2 linked regions of the Stieleria varia genome follow. Each later gene encodes a partner of the first gene's protein in a complex. Links are inferred from orthologs where the notes say so. Each region holds a gene or a part of one and is shown in the gene's direction. Other genes may lie near its edges.

Region 1 (11,810 bases):
CAGCGTCCGACGTCGCGCGAGCACGATTCGTTCACGTCGTCGTTCCGGGATGCCGCGTGACCCCCGATTGGGTCAACGGTGCGCTGGACCAATTCGAGGACTTGGACGTCGCTGCGGTCGCCCCCACGCTGATGGACGGAGTGACCGGACGCGTTGCCTCGGCGGGTTGGGAAGACACCTCGGCAAGGCTCTTTTGCCCCATTGCTGGGGGCAACGAATCGAAAAAGAAGGCTGCCGACGTCACGGGATGTTACTTGCAGGCATCCTTCTGGCGAACGGCGGTGCTACGGTCATTGCTGGATTGCCTGGGCGCTTCCATCAGCGGGATGACGGCGGCCAACTACGCACTCGGGCAACTCTTGCAGGTCGGGCACTGGCGAGTTCGCTCTACCGGCGCCAGTCGCCTGGTCTTGGATTCCGCCTGGAGCGAAACCACCGGTGCGGTTCGAGGACGTTTGCTCAGCGCGATTTGTAACGCCATCACAGGTGAGACCAAGCCGGTGTCGTTGGTGGCCTCAGCGATCTCGGCACTAACCGGTCGCAATCAGTTCGCCGAGACCTACGGCCAAGCGACCTACAGCAGTCAAGTCACCGCGGTCAAGCGAGCAATCTCGACCGACAACTTGGTCACGTACGATGCGACCAACGCCGTGCTGAAATTCCCGACGCACGCTCAGCCCATTCGCCGGGCGGCTTGAGGAAGCAGTCACTGTGCTTCTTTGAATGGGTTGCGGTCGGGTGGCTCGGCATGGCTGACATTCTTGAGCACCTGCTGCACAAATACGTTGACCAACGGCACGCGATGCCTGACCCAAACGTGCGTGTCCTCCGGTTGGCACCCCAGACGTGATTTCGCGTCCAAAGCCGTGCGGCCGAACGACACGTTCTGGCAGCCCCACGTGATCGCTTGATCAATCACGGCCAACAGCAAACGGTGATAGATGGGCAAACGCGCATTCGCCCCATAGTCGATTCCAATGTAGTAGCCGATCGCAGTCGGGCCGTCACGAACCACCGTGACAAAACCGACCAAGTGATCGTGTTCAAAAATTCCGATCGTGGCGAAATCGTCGCCCAACGCCTCGGCAATCCTGGGCAAGGTCGTTGAACTCAATGGAAACAGACACACATCGGCCTTCGATGCCACCGCGTGATAGAGTGCGTGAACGCGATCAGAATGCTCGGCAACGTTCACAAGACTTGAAACGGACAGCCCGTCTGCATCAAAGGGCTTGAAAACTTTCTTAGCCGCTGCTCGATAGCGTTTCGTCAGGCTGACGAAGTAATCGTCGATGGTTTTCCATTGCGGATTGATGGTCAGCACCATGTTCGGCTCGGTCTCAAAGGACTTATACCGATAGGACGCAAGCGAACCTGCGTGGGCATGCTGATCAGCAAACAGGTCTTTGATGATCACGTAATCAGTTTGTCCGTGCAGTCGATTCGCGCGACGAATTCGATACAAGCAATCGGCAACTCCCGGCCAAATCGCTGACGGATCGCAATCCGGTGCAAATGCGACTCCGTGCATGCCCCACGTGTGCACATTGCCACAGAGACAAACTCGCCGTTTCAGCATCGATAGCGACTTGCGTTTCAATTCGGCGGAAAACTTGTTCTCACCATCTGACTTGGCTGCGACCAGTTGTTTGCCGGTAATGTCAAATGATTGCGTCGCGATCGCCGCCACCGGCTGTGGCCCGTCGTAGATGAGGGCAAAGTCTCGAACGACCTCCGAGCCGAAATCGTCTTGGGTCGCCGAGAGATAGTTGCGACTGAGAAACACCGATGCCCCTGCCGTGACTGCGTCCCAATGAACCGGATTGAGGAACTCAATGCGATTGGCAATCGCGAATTGAAATCTGGAGGGGCACCGCGTGACGGAAACTGATTGCTGGGGAGCACCCATATCGTTGACCAAAGGAGCAAATCGAAAGTGGTTTCATCGATTCTAGTCCGTCCTTGGGCCCATTTGCTATGAGAAGCCCACGGAATTCTGGTCGCCAATGCGAACCCAAGATCGACGATGGTTGTCGCAAAAGCACCCTGAAGGCGAATTGAATGTTGTAAGATTTAGATAGCGGCAGCGGTCGTCTAACTGGAAAGACGCTCGATAGCTAATCGAGGGATAGAAGTTCGACTCTTCTTCGCTGCCGGCCTTTGTTTTTCCATACGCACTGCTGGTCTAATTGGAAAGACTCAGCCTTGTCAGGGTTGAAATAGGGGTTCGAGTCCCTTGCAGTGCATGGTAATAATGGTTCATCCGAGAGGGTAGTGGTGTAGTGGAAGCACGTCAGTCCCAAGAACTGCAGGCGAAGGTTCGAACCCTTCCTATTCTCTCGGAGCTACCGTTCACGGCGGACGAATTGGACGCCTGCCTGAATGTCTTACAGCATGTTTCGGAGCGTCCCGAACTCATGGATCATCATGATCGATTCAAAGGGTTGGTCACCAAGATCCATCGTGCGGCGAAACGTCAGAAACGTCAGGCGGTGCAAAGCAAGATCGCCGCTGCCGACCGTTCTGCCATGGAGTCCACTGGAATTGTTCAGCAACTCGGCCCAAGTGGGCTTGGAACTATAGATGCTGCGTCTGTGGTTTCTCCGCGAAAATTGATTCGGGCGCGACGCTGCTATGTGTGCAAAGCCGCTTTCACCCAGTTGCATCACTTCTATCATCAGCTTTGCTTGGATTGTGCCGAGGCCAATTGGCGGAAGCGTCACCAACGAGCCGACTTGAATGGACGCGTTGCGGTGGTGACAGGAGGGCGAATCAAGATCGGCTATCACATAGTTTTGAAGCTGTTGCGGGATGGAGCCGACGTGATCATGACGACGCGTTTTCCGAATGACGCCGCCACTCGATTTCAGGCCGAAGCAGACTTTCATCTGTGGCATGACCGTCTAGAGATTCATTCCCTGGATCTTCGAAACATTCCCACGGTGGAAGCGTTCGCGAATCATCTGCTATCCGCACGAGCCGCGATCGATATCTTGGTCAACAATGCGGCGCAAACGGTCAAGCGTCCAATGGAGTACTATCGGCATTTGCTCGATACCCCCTGCAATTCACAAGCTCAGGCACTCATACGATCCTCTGAAATTTTGACGCCGTTGTTGGAGGCCGATCCAAATTACCATGGCCATATGGCCAACATCGAGCGATACTTTCCCCGCGGTTGGCTCGATGCCGATGGTCAACAGATTGACAATCGTCCAATGCAAAGCTGGTTGTTGAAGTTGGAAGATGTCACGACTTTGGAGATGTTAGAGGTTTACCTGGTCAACGCTGCTGCTCCGTTTCTATTGACGGGAAAGCTGAAGCCGCTGTTTTGCAAGTCGCCACACGCACGACGATTTATAGTGAATGTCTCTGCGATGGAAGGGCAGTTTTCTCGAGAGTGCAAGACGGCGTTTCACCCGCACACGAACATGGCGAAAGCGGCATTGAACATGCTGACGCGGACTTCAGCCCAGGACTATGCCAAAGACGGAATCTACATGAACAGTGTTGATACGGGTTGGATTACCGACGAAAAGCCAGCCCCGTTGGCTCAACGGGTTCGTGCGGAGCATGGCTTTTATCCGCCACTGGATGTAATCGATGGAGCGTCCCGCGTGTATGATCCGATCGCCTGGGGGTGTGGCCATCTGGCTGAACCGGTATTCGGTCAATTTCTCAAAGACTACTTGCCACATCCATGGTGAACGATGGCAAACTCGCCGGAATCTCTCAAGACGACATTCATACAGTGTCCCGTTCGTGGCCCGCTACCGTTCTTTGCGTGTCCGCCAGATGAAGTCGATCCGCTCATTGAACACTTGCGATCAAACGTCTCTGTCGATGTGCCAGTAACGTTTCCTCGTGGAACCGTTTTGCCCGACGGGCGACTCGATTTGTGCAAACAGAGCTTGGGTCCAGAGGGTTGTCAGCGTGTGGTCGATGCATTGCACCACAACCATCACGTGCGTAGCCTGCTACTCGGGACGGATGGCATCGGTGACGAAGGTGCTGCCTGTTTAAGTAGATTCCTCAAGTCCGACGCTGCATTGCAAATTGTCTACTTGGGCTGCAATGGCATCACGCATGTCGGCGCTCGATCCTTGGCGGAATCGTTGAGATCCAATCAATGCGTACAGGGATTGTGGCTCAAACGCAATCCGATCGGGGATTTAGGTGTTGTGGAAATCACACGGGCTCTCTCTGGTGATCGCACGCTGCGAGTTCTTGACTTGGTCAACACGGGAATGGGGCGCAACGGTGTCGCATCGATTTGCCAATGGCTGATGCGAGATGGCTGTGCTCTGGAACGACTCTACGTGGGAGGAAACCGTCTTGATGCAGATGCCGCTAAGTTGTTTGCTGAAGTCCTCTGCAGAAACTCTCCTTTGCAAAGTTTGCACATGAATGTGGGAGCCATCTGTGATTCGGGCGTGACTGCAATCGCCGAATCGTTACGAAGCAATCATTCGCTACGTGAGTTGGGGCTCGCCAGCAACGGAATCACGGCACGAGGCGCACGAAGGTTGATGGCGGTCGTGGCCGAGCATCCCACACTTGTTCATTTGGACTTGGGTTACAGCCCGTCGACTCGCGTACTTGGTGCGCAGCCAAACACGTTGGGTGACGAAGGCGGTAAGGCGATAGCCGAGATGCTGACAACCAATCTCGTACTCAAAGAGTTGAACCTTTCCAAAACGAGCGTTGAACGGAGTGGGCGTTTGGCGATCGAAAATGCACTGGTGGAAAACCGCACTCTCCAAAGATGCGTCATCGATGGCGGATTGTCCCCGAGTGTTCAAATGCATCTCCAAGGAAACTTGAGAAGTGACAATGGTCCGAACACTCGCTCCCCGGATGTGATGTTGATTCGAAGTGTCTATCGAACCAACAAGAAGTGAGGGATGGTAAGAAATGACACATGAAAAACGTCATCGTGGAGCCCATCCGTCCGACGAGTCCTTGTTTTGCCAATCGCAGTTACCATGCCTTAGGAAAGCGTTGCATGATTACTGCTGGCTGCTAACGCAAGGATACGCGGCGCCATCCTCACTAAAACTGGTCGGCGACAAATTCCAATTGAAGCAGCGTCAACGCATGATGATAATGCGATCAGCGTGTACCGACATCCAGCGAATGAATCGACAGCGGACGCAGTGTTTCGCCGCCGATGTAGTAGGAAAAAATCTCTACTTGGATGGGCTGAATGTTCTGATCGCAATCGAGAGTGCATTGTCCGGTGGTTTTTTGTTCATTGGCCAGGACCAGTGCTATCGCGATCTGGCGAGCGTGCATGGAACCTACAAACGTGTCCAGGAAACTCAGTCGGCAATCATGATGATTGGTAACGTCCTCTGTGACCTCAAAGTAGATCAAACGATTTGGCTGTTGGACAAGCCGGTTTCCAATAGTGGCCTGCTACGCCAAATACTTTTGGATACTGCAGAAAGCTCGGGCTGGAACTGGCGAGTGGATTTGTGTCAGAACCCTGATTATGAACTCAAGCAAACCGAGGGTACTATTGTGTCAACGGACAGCGTGATCCTGGACAGCGTATCGACATGGTTTCACCTCAACCAATATACGATCGACAGGCACGTCCCCACAGCTCGCTTGATTGATCTTCGTTAGCGTGTCACATTGCGTGCTCGGCGTCCCGGGGGTGGCTCCTTTGCTGTACAACTCGGGACCTTGGATCTTGTTTTTGTACGCCCCTGTGAAGTTAATTGATAGATGAATGCCAGCTTGGTCGCCGACATCGAAGACACCATTGTCGCGATCGCGTCTCCACCACAAGGATCCGCTCGAGGGATTGTTCGGATTTCGGGGCCGCAGTCCGTTTCCGTGATGGCGGCGTTGGGATGCGAGTCACTCAGTAAGCGTCCGCATCACCAACAGCTGAAATTTGTATTGCCCGAACCCCTGGGTGCCTTGCCCGTGAGGGTTTTGATATGGCCTGGGAAACGCAGCTATACGGGACAGCCATCGGCAGAGGTGCACACGATCGGCTGTTTGCCCATCTTGGAGGCATTGATGCAGCAGGTCGTTCAGGCCGGTGCAAGACCGGCCCGGCCCGGTGAATTCACCATGCGTTCGTTTCTCGCCGGTCGCATTGACCTCACACAAGCCGAAGCGGTTTTGGGGGTGATCGATGCCGGGCAACGTGGTGCCTTGGATCATGCCTTGCGGCAGCTTTCGGGGAACCTTTCGCGGCCGCTGGAACAGATGCGGAGTGAATTGCTGGATCTGTTGGCCGACGTGGAAGCCGGGTTGGACTTTGTGGATGAAGACATCGAATTCATCAGCGACCAAGATCTGCTCCATCGACTGTCCGTGATCAAAGCCGGTTTGGAAGAAACACGCCAACAGATGCACCATCGCGGTGGAGGCTCCCATCAGCCCGTGATTGCATTGCGGGGAGATCCCAATGCTGGAAAAAGTCGATTGCTCAATGCATTGGCAGGAAACGAGACTGCGATCGTTGCCGATATTGCGGGCACGACACGTGATACGGTTTCCGTGAATTGCCGAATGGGAACACAAGATGTTCGCTTGGTAGATACCGCCGGGATCGAAGTCGCCGATCAGAAGAGGGAAACCTCTCTTGGTTTCGAGGCACAGATCATTGATGCCGCGCAGCATCAAGCCGAGCGAGCCAGCGGAGAGGCCAACGTCAGGCTTTGGTGTGTGGATTGGACTCGGTCAGATCGTGATGAAGCAGTCGCGAAACTTCAGCGGATCGCCCAGACGGGGCGCCTCGGTGCAATCGATCTCTGGGTGGCCACGAAGTGTGATGAGCCATCGCTGCAGCCCCCTGAACCTTGGATCGCTACCAGCAGCCTCACCGGCCGCGGCTTGCATGAATTGGCAAATCTCGTTTCATCAAGCCTGGAGAACACAGATCGCGAAGAGACCGGTGCCGTTTTGGGCACCGCAGCCCGTTGCAGCGGAACGCTGGATAACGCGATCGAGGCGATCACTCGGGCGATGCAATGGGTGGAGTCGGGCGACGGGCACGAATTTGTATCAGCAGAATTACGTCTGGCCGCCGATTGTTTGGGTGAAGTTACCGGCGCAGTCTACACGGATGATATTCTGGATCGTGTGTTCAGCAGGTTCTGTATCGGCAAATGAATTCGCCGCCGCGATACACATCTTCACATGATGCAAAGCTGATAGAAAACCAGCGACCCCATCGCCGAAGTCAACGTGACACCCATTAGAAAGACAATCGTGCGTTTGGGCCCCAGGTGAATCAACCACATCCCCATCGAAAGCTCGATCGAGGTGAGCAGCAGTAGCGGCCAAGACGAATCTGCAGGATGCTGTCCAAGCAACTGATTGACAAAGAGGGCGGGGAAAAACGCGGGCAAACCAATGAACGCCCAAAACAAGGTGGGCAGCAATCGGTCCAGTTCGTCATACCCGACGATCCACGCATAAGGAAACATCATGCAGCCGATCAATGCCGCAGCCGGCAAACGGTGCTGCGGATGACGAATGCAGAACACGATAAAAAAAATGAACGTCGCGGAAATCAGTCTTGAGCGAACGGAAGGCGGTTTTCATCATCTACAATGAGTGCCCGTCCATGTCGGGTGTTATCGCATTATCATCTGATTTGAGCAAAAATGTTTTGTTTCAAGTCAGCCGGATCGCCAACGGAGCCGCAGTTCCAGCTTCAGGACTACGAGAAATAGTAGATGACGAAGATCTTTATCAACTATCGACGCGATGATTCAGCCCACTTTGCCGGTCGGATCTGTGAACGCCTGGAACGTGAGTTCGGTTCCAATGACGTCTTCATGGATGTGGACAACATCCCTCTGGGAGTCGATTTCCGGCAACACCTACACGATGCAGTGTCAAGGTGCTCGGTCATGATTGTCGTCATCGGCGACAAGTGGCTGCAGGTAATCGACGACTCCGGTGCGAGGCGTCTAGATGATCCCAAGGATTTTGTTCGCATTGAAATTGAATCGGCGATCAAGAATGAGATCGTGATCATCCCGGTCTTACCAGCCAACGTCGCAATGCCCAGGGAAGAGGACCTGCCTGAAACCCTTCGACCTCTCGCATTCCGAAATGCTTTGTCGGTGAGTCACACGACGAAGTTTCAAAACCAGCTCGACCCTTTGGTTGAGACGGTTCGTCGAGTGACCGCAGTCGACACGCCGGTGGAGGCAATCGTTGTCGCGGAGGGACCAGCACACGTCGCCTCTGAATCGATTCGTCAGACAAGCGAAGCACAATGCGATGTGCACGACGGGCAAATCACCACCGCATCGATCCTAAAATATTCTTTCTGGACCGCAGTACTGACCGTTGCCATCATGTTCTTGACGGTCACGACCTTGTACTGGACGGTGGAGATTCCAGAAAAGTTGCGAGGCGGGACGCTGTTTTCATTAGCCCTACTTTGGTCGCTTCTGATCGCTGTGGCCTTGGTTGAAATAATCCGCCGCAAGAGGAGAAAAAACGATGTCGGCGTCTGAGCGAGCCCGCGTCCCGAGAGACGAAACAAGACAGCCCGGGGCATAGCGAAGCGACGCTCCGGGATGATGAATGAGAGTTAATCGTAGCCCTGAAAGGGCGTTAGCCCGGATGATTCATCAGCCGGCACGCGATAGAGAGCGTCCGGTTCCCGAGTGCAGGCGTGAGAACCGGACGCTATCGCGTGGCGGCTGATATGCGCAGACTGTTTTCGTACCAATACGCGTAAACCGTTTCGTGCAAACGTATTGCGAAGACCGCAGTGAGCCAGCGTGAATAATCCGGGCTAGTGGTCTGGGACAGCTAAAAGTTAGGTTTTAACGTAGTGGATCTTGCCAAAGATCCCACCGCTACAGGTTCTTTAACAAGATCCACTACACTAGAAATAAGTTGTCACAGACCACTAGCGTTGGCGAGCGGTCGTTCTGGTGAGCCCCGTTCGCTGATCTGGATCAAGATCAAAACGATCCAAGTTCATGACCTTGTTCCAAACGGCGACAAAGTCATCGACGAACTTCTGCTGGGCATCTTCGCTGGCATAGACTTCCGCGATGGCTCGCAATTGCGAATTGGAACCGAACACAAGATCGACCCGCGACCCCGTCCATTTGACGTCACCCGTTTCACGATCGATTCCTTCGTAGAAATGCTCGCACACCGGAGACTTCTGCCACACCGTGTCCATCGCCAACAGGTTCTTAAAGAAGTCGTTGGTCAATGTCCCGGGTTGCTTGGTGAAAACACCGAGTTGCGGGAACCCCGAGTTTGTATTGAGCACTCGCATGCCGCCGACCAACACCGTCATCTCAGGTGCGGTGAGCTTTAACTTTTGTGCTCGATCGACCAGTAGCTCTTCGGCCGGACGATCCTGCGTTTTGCCAAAGTGGTTCCGGAAACCGTCCGAGGTCGGTTCCAGCACTGCAACCCCTTCCACGTCGGTCATCTCCTGTGTCGCATCCGTGCGTCCCGGTGAAAACGGCACCTGTACTTCATGCCCGGCCAGCTTCGCTGCTTGTTCGATCGCAGCACAGCCACCCAGTACGATCACATCCGCAAGCGAGACCTTCTTTCCGCCGGTGAGCGAGCCGTTGAAATCCGCCTGCACTTTCTCCAGAGTATCGAGCACCTTGGCCAGCTCGGCAGGCTGGTTGACTGCCCAATCTTTTTGCGGTGCCAAACGAAGACGTGCTCCATTAGCCCCACCTCGTTTGTCCGTGCCACGGAAGGTGGAGGCGGATGCCCAGGCGGTCGAAACCAACTGGCCGGTGGTCAATCCGGAATCAAGGAGTTTGCCCTTGAGCGCCGTGATGTCTTGATCGTTGATCAGTTCATGATCGACAGCCGGTACCGGGTCTTGCCAGATCTGCGGTTCGGCAACTTCGGGACCCAAACATCGGGAAACTGGTCCCATGTCCCGGTGCGTCAGCTTGTACCAAGCCTTGGCAAAAGCTTCTTCGAACTCCTTGGGGTTCTCGTGAAAGCGTTTGGAAATCGGACCGTAGATCGGATCCATCTTCAGCGCGAGGTCCGTCGTGAACATCATCGGAGCATGGCTCTTGTTGGGATCATGGGCATCGGGCACGGTGCCTTCGGCGGACTTGTCTTTGGGAGTCCACTGATGGGCACCCGCGGGGCTCTTGGTCAATTCCCACTCGTAGCCAAAGAGGTTGTCGAAATATCCGTTGGACCACTGGGCAGGTGTGGACGTCCACGCTCCTTCCAGTCCGCTGGTGATTGTGTCACCAGCGTTTCCGGTTCCAAACTTGTTCTTCCAACCGAGACCCTGCTCTTCGATCGAGGCTCCTTCCGGTTCCGCGCCGACAAACTTGCTCGGGTCCGCCGCACCGTGTGCTTTACCGAAAGTGTGACCACCGGCGATCAGTGCCACTGTTTCTTCGTCGTTCATCGCCATGCGGCCAAAGGTATCGCGGATGTCCTTGGCAGCGGCCAGGGGATCCGGCTTGCCATTGGGTCCTTCTGGGTTGACGTAGATCAATCCCATTTGCACGGCAGCAAGTGGATTCTGCAGCATGCGGTCGCCACTGTATCGCTCGTCAGCCAGCCACTTGGATTCAGGCCCCCAATTGATGTCCAACTGCGGTTCCCAAACGTCTTCGCGTCCGCCGGCAAAACCAAACGTCTCAAATCCCATCGACTCCAAAGCACAGTTGCCGGTCAAGACCATCAGGTCGGCCCACGAAATGCTCTTGCCATACTTTTGCTTGATCGGCCAGAGCAAGCGACGAGCTTTGTCGAGGTTGGCGTTGTCTGGCCAACTGTTCAGCGGAGCGAACCGCTGCGTGCCATAACCTGCGCCGCCTCGCCCGTCGGAAACGCGATACGTGCCTGCGCTGTGCCAAGCCATGCGAATGAAGAATGGACCGTAGCTGCCGTAGTCGGCCGGCCACCAGTCCTGGGAAGTTGTCATCAGTTCGGTGATGTCTTTTTTTACCGCGTCCAAGTCCAGCTTTTTGAATTCCGTTGCGTAATCAAAATCCGCTCCCATCGGACTCACCATCGGAGAGTTCAGGTGCAGGATTTGCAAGTTCAATTGGTTGGGCCACCAGTCGCCGTTGGTGTACGCTCCCGCGGCCGTGTTCCTGTCATCCGGAGGCAGATGGGTACCACCGATTACCGGGCATTGGCTGGCTGCGTCGGCCTTCGCATTAACGGACGATTGAGCGGTGTTCGCCTCCTGTGCGACCACGGAAGTAGAGATACACAGCACAGCGCAGCTCGCGAGTAGGCGAGCCAAATGTTTTTTTGAGTTCATGTTCTTTCCTGGAGGAGGAGGATCTGCGACGTTCGCATTCCGAGCGGCGAAGCGTTGGGTTCCGGGTCGCGAAGCGTCAGGGGATTCAATCATCGCCGACAAGCAGCGATTCATCCAATGCATCCCCTGGATAAATGCAATGCGTTTGCCGCATTGCCAAGATTATCGCCGCTTGGGGATTATGTTTCCGGCCGGGATCGGTATTGAGGCGATTAGTTGATTGCCTCAGGGTCATTATCGAGGCCTGGCGAGCCCCCCCAGGCAACGCTGGGAAGCATTCTGACAGTCAGCAACACGAGCACGAAGCCAGTTGACTCCGGATTGATATGGATCTGATGGCATCCAGGACGCTAGTTTGGCTTCTTTGATGAAACCAACTGGCGGCACGTCTATCTGGGATGACAGCGGATTCATGCCGACATGGCAAAGACGCATGAAGGCAGAGACACATGAAGATCGCTCTCGCATTTTCCGGCGGTGGAGTCCGCGCGACCGTGTTTCATCTGGGCGTCCTAGCTCGGCTGGCACGACAGGACTTGCTGGG
Region 2 (11,931 bases), 7.7 Mb from region 1 along the record:
GCGAAAACACTCTGATGCCGCCGTACTCGGTTACGCCCGCGTTTGCCGCAGCGGATTCAGCGACCAAGGTGGACGGATTGTCGCTGCCGCCGCGAGGGAGCAAGTCGATTGCGACGCGGATGAGCATTCGTTGCGAGTTTCCGGAGAGTCTGGAAATGCTGCGTCGACCGGGTAGCGATCAGTTGCGAGGCGAACTGATCAATCCATTTCCGTTCGATTTGCTCGATGGGATGCTCGTGTATCAAAACTCGGTTTACTTGTTGCCCAAGCGATTGCAGGCGGGCAGCCGAATTGCGTCGATCGATTCCGTTCGCCAGAAGAGTTTTCGACGTCAGTTGACGCGACAACAATCGTTCGAACAGAACCAAACCGAAACGGAGATCTGGGCACCTGGGGACTTCCGTTCACCGCAGCGCATCGCCGAGATACTGATGTTCTATCAAGTCGCCGGCGGCCAAGTTTATACCGGTCTGACGGACGATCCACTATCGATGTTGGACCTCAGTCATGCGTTGGTCGAAGACCAGTGTTTGTTGGTCGGTCGCACGGAAGAACCTTTGATCGAAACCTCGGCCGAACGAGTGCAGACCGGAGGCACCGATGACGTGGGGCCGGCCGTTGCGTTAACCGGCGAAACGCTGTCGATCATTCGTTTGGTGGTCCCCGTTCGCGTCACACGTTTGGATTGAGTTGCATCGGCTTGATCACATCCTCATCCATTCTCTCAGCCCCCCTTTGTAAAGCACACTGTCCAAGTGATTAAGACTGTTGATTTGACGAAAAAGTACGGAGATGCGTTTGCCATCCGCAGCATCGATCTGGACTTGCAAGCAGGCGACTTGTTCGGCTTCATCGGACCCAACGGCGCGGGCAAGACAACCACGATGCGAATCATCGCCACGTTGTTGGAGCCCAGTTGGGGCGAAGCCTACGTGTGCGACTACAGCGTACATACGGCGCCCAAAGAGATTCGCCGGTTGGTGGGCTACATGCCCGACTTCTTTGGCGTCTACGACGACATGACCGTCGTGGAGTACCTGGAGTTCTTTGCCGCCGCCTATCGAATCAATGGAGTGGATCGACGCAAACGTGTCGACGAGATGCTGGAGATCGTCGACTTGGATTTCAAGAGGGATGCCTTCGCCAACACGCTGTCGCGAGGTCAAACGCAGCGGTTGGGACTCGCACGCACATTGCTGCATGATCCACAGGTCCTGTTGTTGGACGAACCTCTCTCGGGGCTCGATCCGAGGGCGCGGATCGAAATGCGGAACCTGCTGCGACGGCTCGGCGAAATGGGAAAAACGGTGATCGTCAGCAGTCACATTTTGCCCGAGTTGGCCGACGTGTGTAACAAAGTCGGCATCATTGATCGCGGCGAACTCAAACAGAATGCAAAGGTCACCGAAGTGATCCGGATGGTTCGTCAACACACCGTGCTCGTCATTCAGCCGGGCAAACGTGAACAGCTTGAACGCATCTCACAGTTGCTCAGCGGTCACGAAAAAGTCCAAGGCTGCGAGCCCGGTGACGATGCGATTCGAGTGGTGTTGAAACAAGAGGTCGACGACTACAGTGATTTGCCCAAGCTGTTGATCGAGAATGGAGTCGATCTGAAACGGTTCAACGAAGAAGAGCTGGATCTGGAGTCGGCATTCATGGCGTTGACCAAGGGAACCAGCACTCGAATGTAGACGCTCAGCGATGTTGCTCAGCGATGTTGCTCAGCGATGTTGCTCAGCGATGTTGCTTTGGGGGGCTTGCGTAAACGATGATGCTTGTGTGGGTGCCCGCTGATCCGCATTGCCGAGGGGGCAGTCTTCGATTCGATCGCCGATCCACCCGATAAAATGGTGGTCAAGTGCGGGTCAGGATGCTCAAATACGCGGCATCAATCGACTCGTCATTCAGTCCTCGATCTCTCAAAGAGCGGTTTGTTCAGAACCGTGTTCATTCGCGATGCCTCAAGAGTGGTTCATTCGAACGAAGTCTGGAAAACGCGGACCGTTTACGATGGACCAGTTGCAGGCGTTCGCAGATCGTGGTGCGATCCATGCGAATGTTGCCATCGGATCAGGCGAAGACAACTGGCGGAGTGCCTCAGAGATACCTGGTTTGGTTTTCTCGGACGATGATCCGTCTGTCGGTCACAAACAAGCCAAAGTCGTCAATGCACCCGTCAATGGTCACGGGCCGCAATCCTCGCGTACCGGTGGGGCAGTCAAGGCCAACGCGGACGCGTTGATGTTGCAAGCCCAGCAGACGCGGCAACGGGCTGAAGCGGATTCGAAGAAGATACTGCAACAAGCCGAGCAGCGGCGGTTGGAGGTCGAGGAGCTACGCAATCGGCTGACCGCTGAGCAAGCAGCATTGGAGGGCAGAGCCGCAACACTGGAGCAACGCGCGTCCGAGCTTCAACAGCAAGAGAATGCTTTGCAGCAACGCAGTTGTGAGCTCAATGAGTTGAAGGTGAGTTTGCAGCATGAGAAAGCGGCTTTGGAGGAAAAGCTGAAAGCTTTCAAGGCATCCACCGATGGGATGGACGAGCGGAAAAAGGATCTCGCGGGCCGTGCCGAAGCCGTACGTGTGGGCGAACAGGAGATGCAGGCTAGGTCATCGCAGCTTGCCACACGTCAGCGAGAGTTGGAGGGGTTGGAGCAGCGACTGGATCAGCGTGAACGCGAGATGATGCGTCAGCAGACTGAGTTGGAGAACTCGCAACGTGCCCTTGCGGAGCGTGAATCACAATTGGAGACGTTGGAGAACGAAACGCAGTTGCGTAGTGATCACCTCGTCGCTCGTGAGGAAGAGGTCAAACGTCGTGAAGATCAGTTAGACGACATGGCGTTGATGGGGATTGATGAAGAAGAATTGAAGGAGATCTTGGCCAAACGTGATGCCGAGATGATGGCGCGAGAGCAGGTGTTGCTGAAGCAGATCGCGACGCTGAGACAACGACAGGAGTCCGTTTTCAGTGAGAAGCAAGCGTTGTTGCTGTCGATGGCCAATCGTGAAGAAGAATTAGCGCGACGCGAACGTGAGTTGCTGGATCGAGAATCCGATTTCGTTCGCCGGGGAACCGGCAGCGTCTCGGGCTCGACCCACAGTTCATCCTACTTGTCAGCTCAAATCAAGACACCGCTGGATCAATCCATTTTGGGACAACCGTCGATCGGTGCAAATCAGTACGACGTTCCGGTCGTCGATGTCCGATCGGCGCTGCCGCCAACCGTGGTTGTTCGAACGGATGAGCGAAGTGGACGGTCGAATCGTCAACCCATCGGGTCCGATTCGTCGGCGTCATTCGCAGTCAGTCATCACTCTGCTGACACGCGAGCAACACAGCAATTCAACGCCGACTCTCGGGCGGTAGATCAACGCGGTGTCGGTCAACCGTCGGAGGACACGAGCCGTCTACTTTGGAAGCATCGCATGCGAGAGTTTGAGTCTCGCTTCGGTCCTTGTTCGATGGTCGAACCGCCACTGCAGGACGACCGAATGAAGATCGATGTGCTTGTTTTTCCCCCGCACGAAGAACGCGACTTCACGACTTTGGCGACCAATGGCATGAGCGATTATCCCGTGGCCATGCCTCACGGTCAGCGATCGGTGCTGGGCGAGTTGCTGCTGTACGTGACCCATGTGGATCACAACAGCATCGCATTGCTGCGCAGCGCCGCGATGTTACCCTACATACGCAAGAACGGTTTGACGTTCGGATCCACGACATCGCTTGCGGACATACCGGGATCGGGAGTGGAAGGCAGTGCGCTGGATAACTGCGTTTATATGCTGCCGGTGATCGACAACGATTCCAAGCCGATGCCGGGGTTACGCTCCGGTGCCAACTCCATTCAGCCGTTCTGGTTGGTCCCGATCACCAGTGCCGAACGAAAACTGATCGATTTCAGCGGCATCCATAAATTCTTGCCGTTGTTGGAAAAGCATCACCATCCAATCTATTATGACGCGACGAGAGAATGCTACGTCAAACGAAAAGGTTGGTTCCGGCGTTAGGGCGGATGGTGGTGTTCGTTTTCGACTTGGAAAGTCGAATGACTATTGTCGCTCGACTTTCCAAGTCGATAGCGTGCCCCGCCAAGCGTTTTGCCATTTCCAGCGCATTGACTTGCGCAGACAGGCCCCCTTCCTCGCATTCGCCCAGCCTTATGATGACCGCCCCCACCTTCGAAGCCCGTGGCTAGTGTTGCGATTTTGACTTGACCTTGACTCCGTTGGAATTGGAATGAGTGGCTACGCCGGTGGTTTTGCCAGGCGGAGAACGAATTGCTCCAGTAGAAATCGATCGCGGCCGTCGGCGCTGTGGGTGCCTTTGAGTCGCAAGTCGGCATCGAGAAGCCATGGCAACAACTGGCGAGCTTTGACGCGTCCGATCCGTTTCAAACTGGCGCCGGCCTTCGCCGCTTCAAAGGGTTTGATGCCAGCCTTGGTCAACGCTTCGTCCATTCGCCAAGGTTTGCCTGTGCGTTCGGCGTGTTCGATGGCGGCCGTTGCCAATCCCAGTCGTCTGAGCGACCACGCGATCTGTGGCAGCAGGGCGATCGGGGGTTGGCCGCCTTCCATCAGTTTGTCGAGTTGCCGAATCGCTTCGGCCGCGTCTCCGGCATTGATGGCTTCGATGATCTGCCAAATCGTTTTTCCTTGCCATCCGGAAACGATGTCACGCACCAAAGCTTCGTCGACCGTTTCGCCTGGTTGCTTGTACAGAGCCAGCTTGGCGATCTCAGTGTCGATGAAGCCGGTGTCGGCGCCGAGCATCTCGATCAACGCATCGGCGGCCCCGCCGGTCAGTTTGGTTTGATGGCGTGGGGCAACGTAGTCGGTCAAGAATTTTCGACGTGATGCGGCGGTCACGCCGTACTTCTTTTCCACTTCGCAACTGCAGACGATCAACAAGTGTGACTTGTCGATCATCTTGTAGGCTTTTGTGTTTGATGGAAACGATTCCAACAGCAAGATCAAACGTGCGGCCGAGCCGGGCTTGGCAAGGTAGGCTTCGATCTCAGGACGATTGGCAGACAGAAATTTGTCCGCGCCGCGAATGATGATCGTGCGTTTTTCGCCCATGTCGAACAGAGACGCCGTGGCTAAGTCGTCGCGAATGTCGCTCCACCGCGCCGTGTCCCCATCGACTTGAGTGACATCGGCGTCGCCGATCAAACGTCCAGCCACCCAAGAGGCCAAGGTGGCATCAGGGCCGAATAACGCAGCGACGTCGAAGTCGACGGGGCCGTCGGCCGGGGTGATCAGAAAGTCGAAGGCGTGTTTGAGACTCATGCTGCCCAGATTACCAGAACCGCTGCACGCTGTCAGTGAGTCTCCACATCGTTTGACCCGCAGCCGAAGGCGTAGGAGACGCAGCCAACCGGATTGCCCCGCAGGGTCAATTGCCGCTCCCGCCTACGCCTTTGGCTGCGGGTCAAACGGGGCCTGCGCCTTCGGCTGCGGGTCAAACGGGGCCTACGCCTTCGGCTGCGGGTCAAACGGGATTCGGGGAAAGGCTTCCGAGTCCTCAGCGAGGTCGGAAACCCAGGATGCGAGCTCGGGGAGCCAGGCCGAGGGTGTCGATCGGCTGGTCCAGGATGTAGGTGCCGATGTTGCCCGCTTGATCGGTCGCGTCGATTCGCAAGTAGATTTCGCGGGGCAACTGAGGGTCGGCCGGCCAGACGTGGGAACCATCGTTTCGCAGGCCCGACGCGATCGTCGACCAGGGGCCTTCCGTCGATTCGCCGAACGAGAGTGCGATCGGTCGTTGCATCAAGTTGTCATCTCTGCATTCGTATTCGATCACCAGCGCGCCCACTTGGTCACCTTCGCCATATCGCGCCGCGGTGATGTCCAATTTGGGCGGCGTCTGGTCGACCACGACGGCGATGTCCGGTGTTTCACCAGGCAAGGGTCGCGGGCTGGCCAGTCCGTTGCGACCGAGCACGACGATGCGAAAACAAAACGTGCCTTCTTCGCTCGTCTCGATGTCAAACGGACTGGTGCGATCGGGATCGGCTCCCCAGCGTCGCCACGTTTTACCCGCGTCGGTGCTGCCATAGAGCTCGACCGCGTCGACGCCCGTGTTGCCGACGGCTTCCAGTTCGTACTCGAGGCTGAATCGCAAGGAATCGCTGTGGCGAATCGCGACCTTGTTGGCCAGCAACGCGCGGTCGTACTCGGCTTGCGCGGCACGGTTGGCTTCGTAGGCTTCGCTGCGTCCACTGGACATCGGGATGTTTTCAGCACCGGGAATGAATGTCTTGCGGGGCGTGCTCGACGCGCTGTTTTTCTTGTCCTCGGCTGATGAGCGGGTGGGGGATTGCGATCCGAGCGAAGGGCGGAAACCTTGTGGCGGTATCGTCTCAGGCGAAGGCGTTGTGACATCGCCATCGGGTTTCGGGGTGGGGATGTTCTCCGCGCTTTCGAGCGGACGCATGGCTTGTTGCAATGTCCGCCGCGGTTTTGGAGCAACGGGTTTCTGTGCAGCGGGTGGTTTCGTTTCCGGGGTCAACGAGTCGGCATCTATTGACTGTGGTGTCGCGGGACGGGGCGCGTATGTGGCTTGTCCCGGCGGAATGATTTCGGGGATGGTCGGTGCGGGAAAGCTTTGGCTCGGTGGTGAGTTCAGTCCGCTGCTGTCGCTGGCGTTGATGTAGTTCGGCGAGTTGGGACCGGCGACGGTCTTTGCGTTGACGCCGCCGTGGTCTTGACCGGGCGATGCGGCGGCAAGTGCCCGTGTGGCACCGGCAGCGATGCGAGGTCGATGAACGATCTCGGTTTGGATGGTTTGGTTGCCGGCCGCGTCCACGACGATGGCTTGCACCGACATTTGTTGCCAAGAGCTTTCCCCGCGGATGACGAGACTGCCGTTGCCTGGGGTGCTGGTTTGCATCAGGGATCGGGTGTCGATCGATTGCCATTGCCGCACGCTATCGGTGGCGTAGTGCAACTGCAGGGATCGAACTGGCGTCGCGTCGGCGGTGCTCAGCTCGACGATCACGCTGCCCGATGCATCGGCTTGGGCATTGAGCGTTACCGACGGTTTGGTGCTGTCCACGAAGACTTTGAGCTGCGGTTGCAGCGTACCGCTGGGGTGCGGTTGACCCGCTGCGTCCACGGTTCGGGTGGCAAACCAGAACTCACCGTCGGTTTGACCGACAAACTGAAACTCGGACACGCCGGCGTCGCGTCGGTCGATCAATTGCCAAGACGCTTTCTCGCCCTGGGCCACATACAGTTGTACCTCGACCGGTTGTGATTGACGCGCGTCGACGTTGACGGGGATCCCGAACGAGCGGGAGTGAAGGATCACCGCATCGGGGCTGGGGCGTTGGCTGGGCGTTGGTGGGGGGGCGGACGTCCGGGTGGTTGCCATGCCCGTGAAGGATGCCGGAGCAGAGGACAATGCAGCGGGCGGCGGCAGTGGCGGTAAAGGTCCGTTAGCTGCTAGTCCATTGCCTGCTGGTGCGTAACCCGACGGTCCATAACCCGGCGGCCACTGGGCCGACGCGATCGAGGGCAGGGTGAGCGCCGCCAGCAAACCTGCGGCCAACGCGTCACGTAGAACGCTGCGAAATCTGCCAGCACGAATCTCGGGCGAGCAGCGATCGGTCACCCTCGCTTGCCTCTTGGTAAACTGTCCGTTGCGGCTTGCAAGTAGAGCTGGGATGGCGAATCGCATCTTGTCGACCGAGCCTCAATGGCGGAAAACGGGTCCACGGGATAGGGTTTCGCGGCGCACAATCCGCGGACGATGCAAACTTCCCATTCCGTTTGGGAGGTTGCCTCCCGTTCGGGATCGGCAATTCATGCCGGTTTTCTTGAAGTAAACGAAGGTCTGGCGTCGCCACAGGTCACAATTTCCCTATGAGTTCCATTCGCTATCAATACGATGTCGTCGTCATCGGTGCCGGGCATGCCGGAACCGAAGCCGCAGCGGCTGCCGCTCGACTGGGGGCCAAGACGGCGCTGTTGACGACCAATCTGGATACCGTCGGCCAAATGTCGTGCAACCCGGCCATCGGAGGTGTCGCCAAAGGACAAATCGTTCGCGAGGTCGATGCGTTGGGCGGATTGATGGGGCAAGCCATTGATGCGACGGGCATCCAATTTCGGATGTTGAATTGCCGCAAAGGCCCCGCGATGCACAGTCCTCGCGCGCAAGCCGACAAAAAGGCTTACCAGATTCACATCAAGCACCAAATCGAATTGCAAGACAACTTGGACTTGCGACAAGAAACCGTCGAGGATTTGATCACCACCGACGAGGAGAACGGATCACGCATCGTGGGAGTTCGTGTCCGTGGCGACGCCGAGTATCTCGCGCCCGCCGTGATCTTGACCACCGGCACGTTCCTTGCCGCCATCATGCATACTGGCGATGCAAAGACCGCCGGGGGCAGGGCAGGGGAGGGCACAACGCAAGGGATCAGCGGCGCTCTGAATCGGTTGGGGTTCACCCTCGATCGCTTCAAGACCGGTACGCCCCCGCGATTGAATCGCCGCACCATCGACTATTCAAAGCTCAGCGAACAACCTGGCGATGATCAGCCGCAAGCGTTTTCGTTCTTGACGGATCGATTGCTGTTGGAACAGGTGCCCTGTCACATGGCGTTCACCAATGACAGTGTCCACGAGCTGATCCGCCAGAACTTGCACCGCGCGCCGATGTACAGCGGACAGATTCACTCGCGCGGACCTCGCTACTGTCCGTCGATCGAAGACAAGGTGGTTCGCTTTGCCGACAAAGACAGCCATCAGTTGTTCCTTGAGCCGGAAGGTCACCACACGGAAGAGATTTACGTCAACGGTATCTCGACCAGTCTGCCTCGCGACGTCCAAGACCAGATGTTTCGGATGATCGAAGGTTTGGAAAATGCTCAGATCATGCGTTACGGCTACGCGGTCGAATACGACTTTTGCCCGCCCACGCAATTGTGGCCGCATTTGGAAACCAAGCGAGTTAGCGGGTTGTACTTCGCCGGCCAAATCAATGGCACGACGGGTTACGAAGAGGCCGCCGGGCAGGGGCTGATCGCCGGACTGAACGCTGCACGCAGCGTCGCCGGCAAAGCGACTTGGGTGCCCACGCGTGACCAAGCGTATCTCGGCGTGTTGGTCGATGATTTGGTCACTTCGGGAACCGATGAACCCTATCGAATGTTCACCAGTCGTGCCGAGTATCGCCTGTTGTTGCGACAAGACAACGCCGATCGACGACTGACTCCCGATGCGATTGAACTGGGGTTGACCACTCCGGAGCGAAGGGATCGTTTCAACCGCAAGGTCGAGCAGATCGAGCGAGCAATGACGTTGCTAGCTTCGGCTCGCTGCGACGGAGTTCCCGGCAATGTTTACTTGCGACGCAACGAAGTCGATTGGCAAGTGGTTTGCTCACGCGTCGAGGGGCTCAGCGAAATCGAGTCGCAAGCCGCCCAGCAGTGCTTGTACGACATCAAATACGAAGGCTATGTCAGTCGGCAGAAAGCGGAAGTCGAACGTCAGCACCGCATGGCCAAGAAACGCATTCCGGCTCAATTTGATTACAAGGCCATCACATCGATGCGAATCGAGGCACGCGAAAAATTCAGTGAAATACGACCGCTGACGTTGGATCAAGCCCAACGCATCAGTGGTATCACACCGGCGGACATCGCTTTGCTGTTGGCTTACATGGAATCGGAGTGAGTGCAATCGGTGTGAGTGAAATGCGAACGCGGACGCTTGCTATCGAGATTGTCAGCGAACTGGGCGCTGGCTCAATAAATGGGCTCGAAAAAAATGTTTGCCACTGACGTGACGTTTCTTGATAAGAAGTGCTGATTGCGGTGTTTGGCGACTCTTAAGTGATCTTGACGCACTGCGTTAAATCGGTAGAATCCGTCACCAGGGCAAGGCTGGTAAGGCCGAGGGTTTCGGTATTTGCTGCCGCCTGCGTTTTTAACGTAAATTGGCGCTGGAATGCGCTAGTGCGAAAGAACGGAGGTTTGCTAAATGGAGAGAAGTTGGCCTGATTTGCATTGTCGCGCTTCAGGTGATTGCACTGGATTGGGAAACGGCTCGTCATGCAGGGAGGATGGTTTCTGCCATGACCATAAAAACGGTCTTTACGACAGGCGAAGCGGCGAAGATTTGCAAGGTAAGTCAACAGACGATCATTCGTTGTTTCGACAACGGGTCGCTCAAGGGCTTCCGAGTACCGGGCAGCAAGTTCCGCAGAATTCCACGTGAGCAGTTGTATCTGTTCATGAAGGACAACGGCATTCCCACGGATGCGTTGGAGAGCGGCAAGAAGAAATTGTTGATCGTCGACGATGACCAGGATTTGGTTGACTTGATGAAGGACGGTTTTGAACGTGACGGACGATTCGAGATTCGAACGGCCAACAACGGTTTCGACGCCGGGATGGGTGTCAAAGAGTTCCGGCCTGATTTGGTCGTACTCGATGTGATGCTGCCCGACATCAACGGCAAAGAAGTTTGTCAGCGAGTGCGTACGGACGCTGCGTTGGACATGGTCAAGATCCTCTGTATTTCGGGGATGGTCGAACATAGCAAGGTCGACGCGTTGCGAGCGGCCGGTGCGAACGATTTCATGCAAAAGCCGTTTGCGATTGACGATTTGGTCAACCGTGCATGCGACTTGCTGGAAATTGAGCGAAGCGTCACCCACTGATAGCGTCTCTAACCGACTCTACGATTCCGACCACCGCGAGGAGACCTTGCCTGATGGGGTTGTATCCCTGTTTGCGTCACGGTGAAAATCGGTGGTGGTTGCCGCTGGGCGAAGACGCGCATACGGTGATCGGTCGTTTGCTGCTTGCACCGCCGCAGGTGCCTTCGCATGTTCGATCCGCGGTGATCGAATTGTTACAAAGCGATCCGACGTTCTTTTTGTACGCGGCGCTTCAATTCAGTAGCGACACCGCCGGCTTGGAGGATCTCGCCGACTGGTGGATCGAAAACGCGCGTGGTCGATTCGCAAGCGGAGACGCTTTTTTGGGTGCGCCCGACATCGTCGTTGAACACAAACAACGTTGGCGAAAGTTGCACGCCCATTACGCGGCGATTGCACACAACGATTGGATGCGTGACGCACCGCTATGGCTGGAGGTGTTGGGGCCGCCGGTTCCGTTGAGTTGGCATCAGCACTGGCCGGAGATTGAATTCGACGCCGAAGTGATGGAGGCGGAAGCTTCACCGCTCGATTCGGGAATTTTCTTGCAGCAGTTGGCGAGGCAAACCCAGCGTGCGGAATCTCTGCAGGCGGCTTTTGACGAGAGACTGCATCGCGCCAAGCTCGGTTCGCTCAAACAGCTTGCCTATGGGTTGAGTCACGAGATCAACAATCCGCTGGCAAATATTTCCACGCGGGCGCAGCAATTGCAACGTGAGGAATCTGATCCGCAGCGCCACGCGGTGTTGCAGCGCATCGTCGATCAGGTGTACCGCGCGCACGAGATGATTGCGGACCTCATGTTCTATGCCAATCCGCCGATGGTGAATCCCGTCCGACTGGACCTCGTGCCGTTGGTGGCAGACGTGTTGCCCGCAATGCAGTCGGCGGCTGAGGTGCAACGTATCCGGATCGAGTTTCAGCAGGTTGTCGGATCTGCCTGGGTCAGCGGTGATCGCTCGATGATCGGGGAAGCCGTTCGGGGGCTGGTTCGCAACGCGGCGGAAGCGATTGGTCAGCGGGGGACGATCATCGTTTCGGTCGAGCAAGAGGGCGAACGATTTCAGATTCGAGTCGCCGATAGCGGACCGGGTCTATCGGCGCGAGACCGCGAGCACGCCTTCGATCCGTATTACAGCGGACGCGAAGCCGGTCGCGGACTTGGTTTGGGGCTCTGTCGTGTTTATCGAGTCGCACGTCTACATCAAGGCGACGTCGCTTTGACCACCGGCCCCACCGGCTGCGTC

Evidence for each region.
Region 2: the proteins of Pla52nx_RS02730 (region 1) and mnmG are in contact, whole or in part, in a solved structure (PDB 9HIP), measured with the Escherichia coli proteins. The link is inferred for Stieleria varia from one-to-one orthologs.

What each region holds. Positions count from the first base shown.
Region 1 is NZ_CP151726.1:760,636-772,445, reverse strand. What follows is about bases 5,100-7,933. They hold Pla52nx_RS02730 (tRNA modification GTPase), read left to right. Parts: upstream 5,100-5,733; coding sequence 5,734-7,134; downstream 7,135-7,933. Other genes in these bases: Pla52nx_RS02720 (toll/interleukin-1 receptor domain-containing protein), read left to right, coding at 7,704-7,933; Pla52nx_RS02725 (hypothetical protein), read right to left, coding at 7,158-7,511; Pla52nx_RS02735 (DUF434 domain-containing protein), read left to right, coding at 5,100-5,631. Outside these bases: Pla52nx_RS02770 (hypothetical protein), read left to right, coding at 1-698; Pla52nx_RS02765 (GNAT family N-acetyltransferase), read right to left, coding at 707-1,921; Pla52nx_RS02745 (SDR family NAD(P)-dependent oxidoreductase), read left to right, coding at 2,418-3,707; Pla52nx_RS02740 (ribonuclease inhibitor), read left to right, coding at 3,711-4,901; more of Pla52nx_RS02735, read left to right, coding at 4,915-5,099; more of Pla52nx_RS02720, read left to right, coding at 7,934-8,495; katG (catalase/peroxidase HPI), read right to left, coding at 8,897-11,266; Pla52nx_RS02710 (patatin-like phospholipase family protein), read left to right, coding at 11,716-11,810. UniProt on the Escherichia coli protein: Exhibits a very high intrinsic GTPase hydrolysis rate. Involved in the addition of a carboxymethylaminomethyl (cmnm) group at the wobble position (U34) of certain tRNAs, forming tRNA-cmnm(5)s(2)U34.
Region 2 is NZ_CP151726.1:8,470,685-8,482,615, reverse strand. What follows is about bases 7,331-10,285. They hold mnmG (tRNA uridine-5-carboxymethylaminomethyl(34) synthesis enzyme MnmG), read left to right. Parts: upstream 7,331-7,875; coding sequence 7,876-9,696; downstream 9,697-10,285. Other genes in these bases: Pla52nx_RS28695 (response regulator), read left to right, coding at 10,097-10,285; Pla52nx_RS28705 (hypothetical protein), read right to left, coding at 7,331-7,690. In the rest of the region: Pla52nx_RS28725 (hypothetical protein), read left to right, coding at 1-689; Pla52nx_RS28720 (ABC transporter ATP-binding protein), read left to right, coding at 756-1,694; Pla52nx_RS28715 (suppressor of fused domain protein), read left to right, coding at 1,960-4,017; holA (DNA polymerase III subunit delta), read right to left, coding at 4,255-5,298; more of Pla52nx_RS28705, read right to left, coding at 5,534-7,330; more of Pla52nx_RS28695, read left to right, coding at 10,286-10,684; Pla52nx_RS28690 (sensor histidine kinase), read left to right, coding at 10,738-11,931. UniProt on the Escherichia coli protein: NAD-binding protein involved in the addition of a carboxymethylaminomethyl (cmnm) group at the wobble position (U34) of certain tRNAs, forming tRNA-cmnm(5)s(2)U34.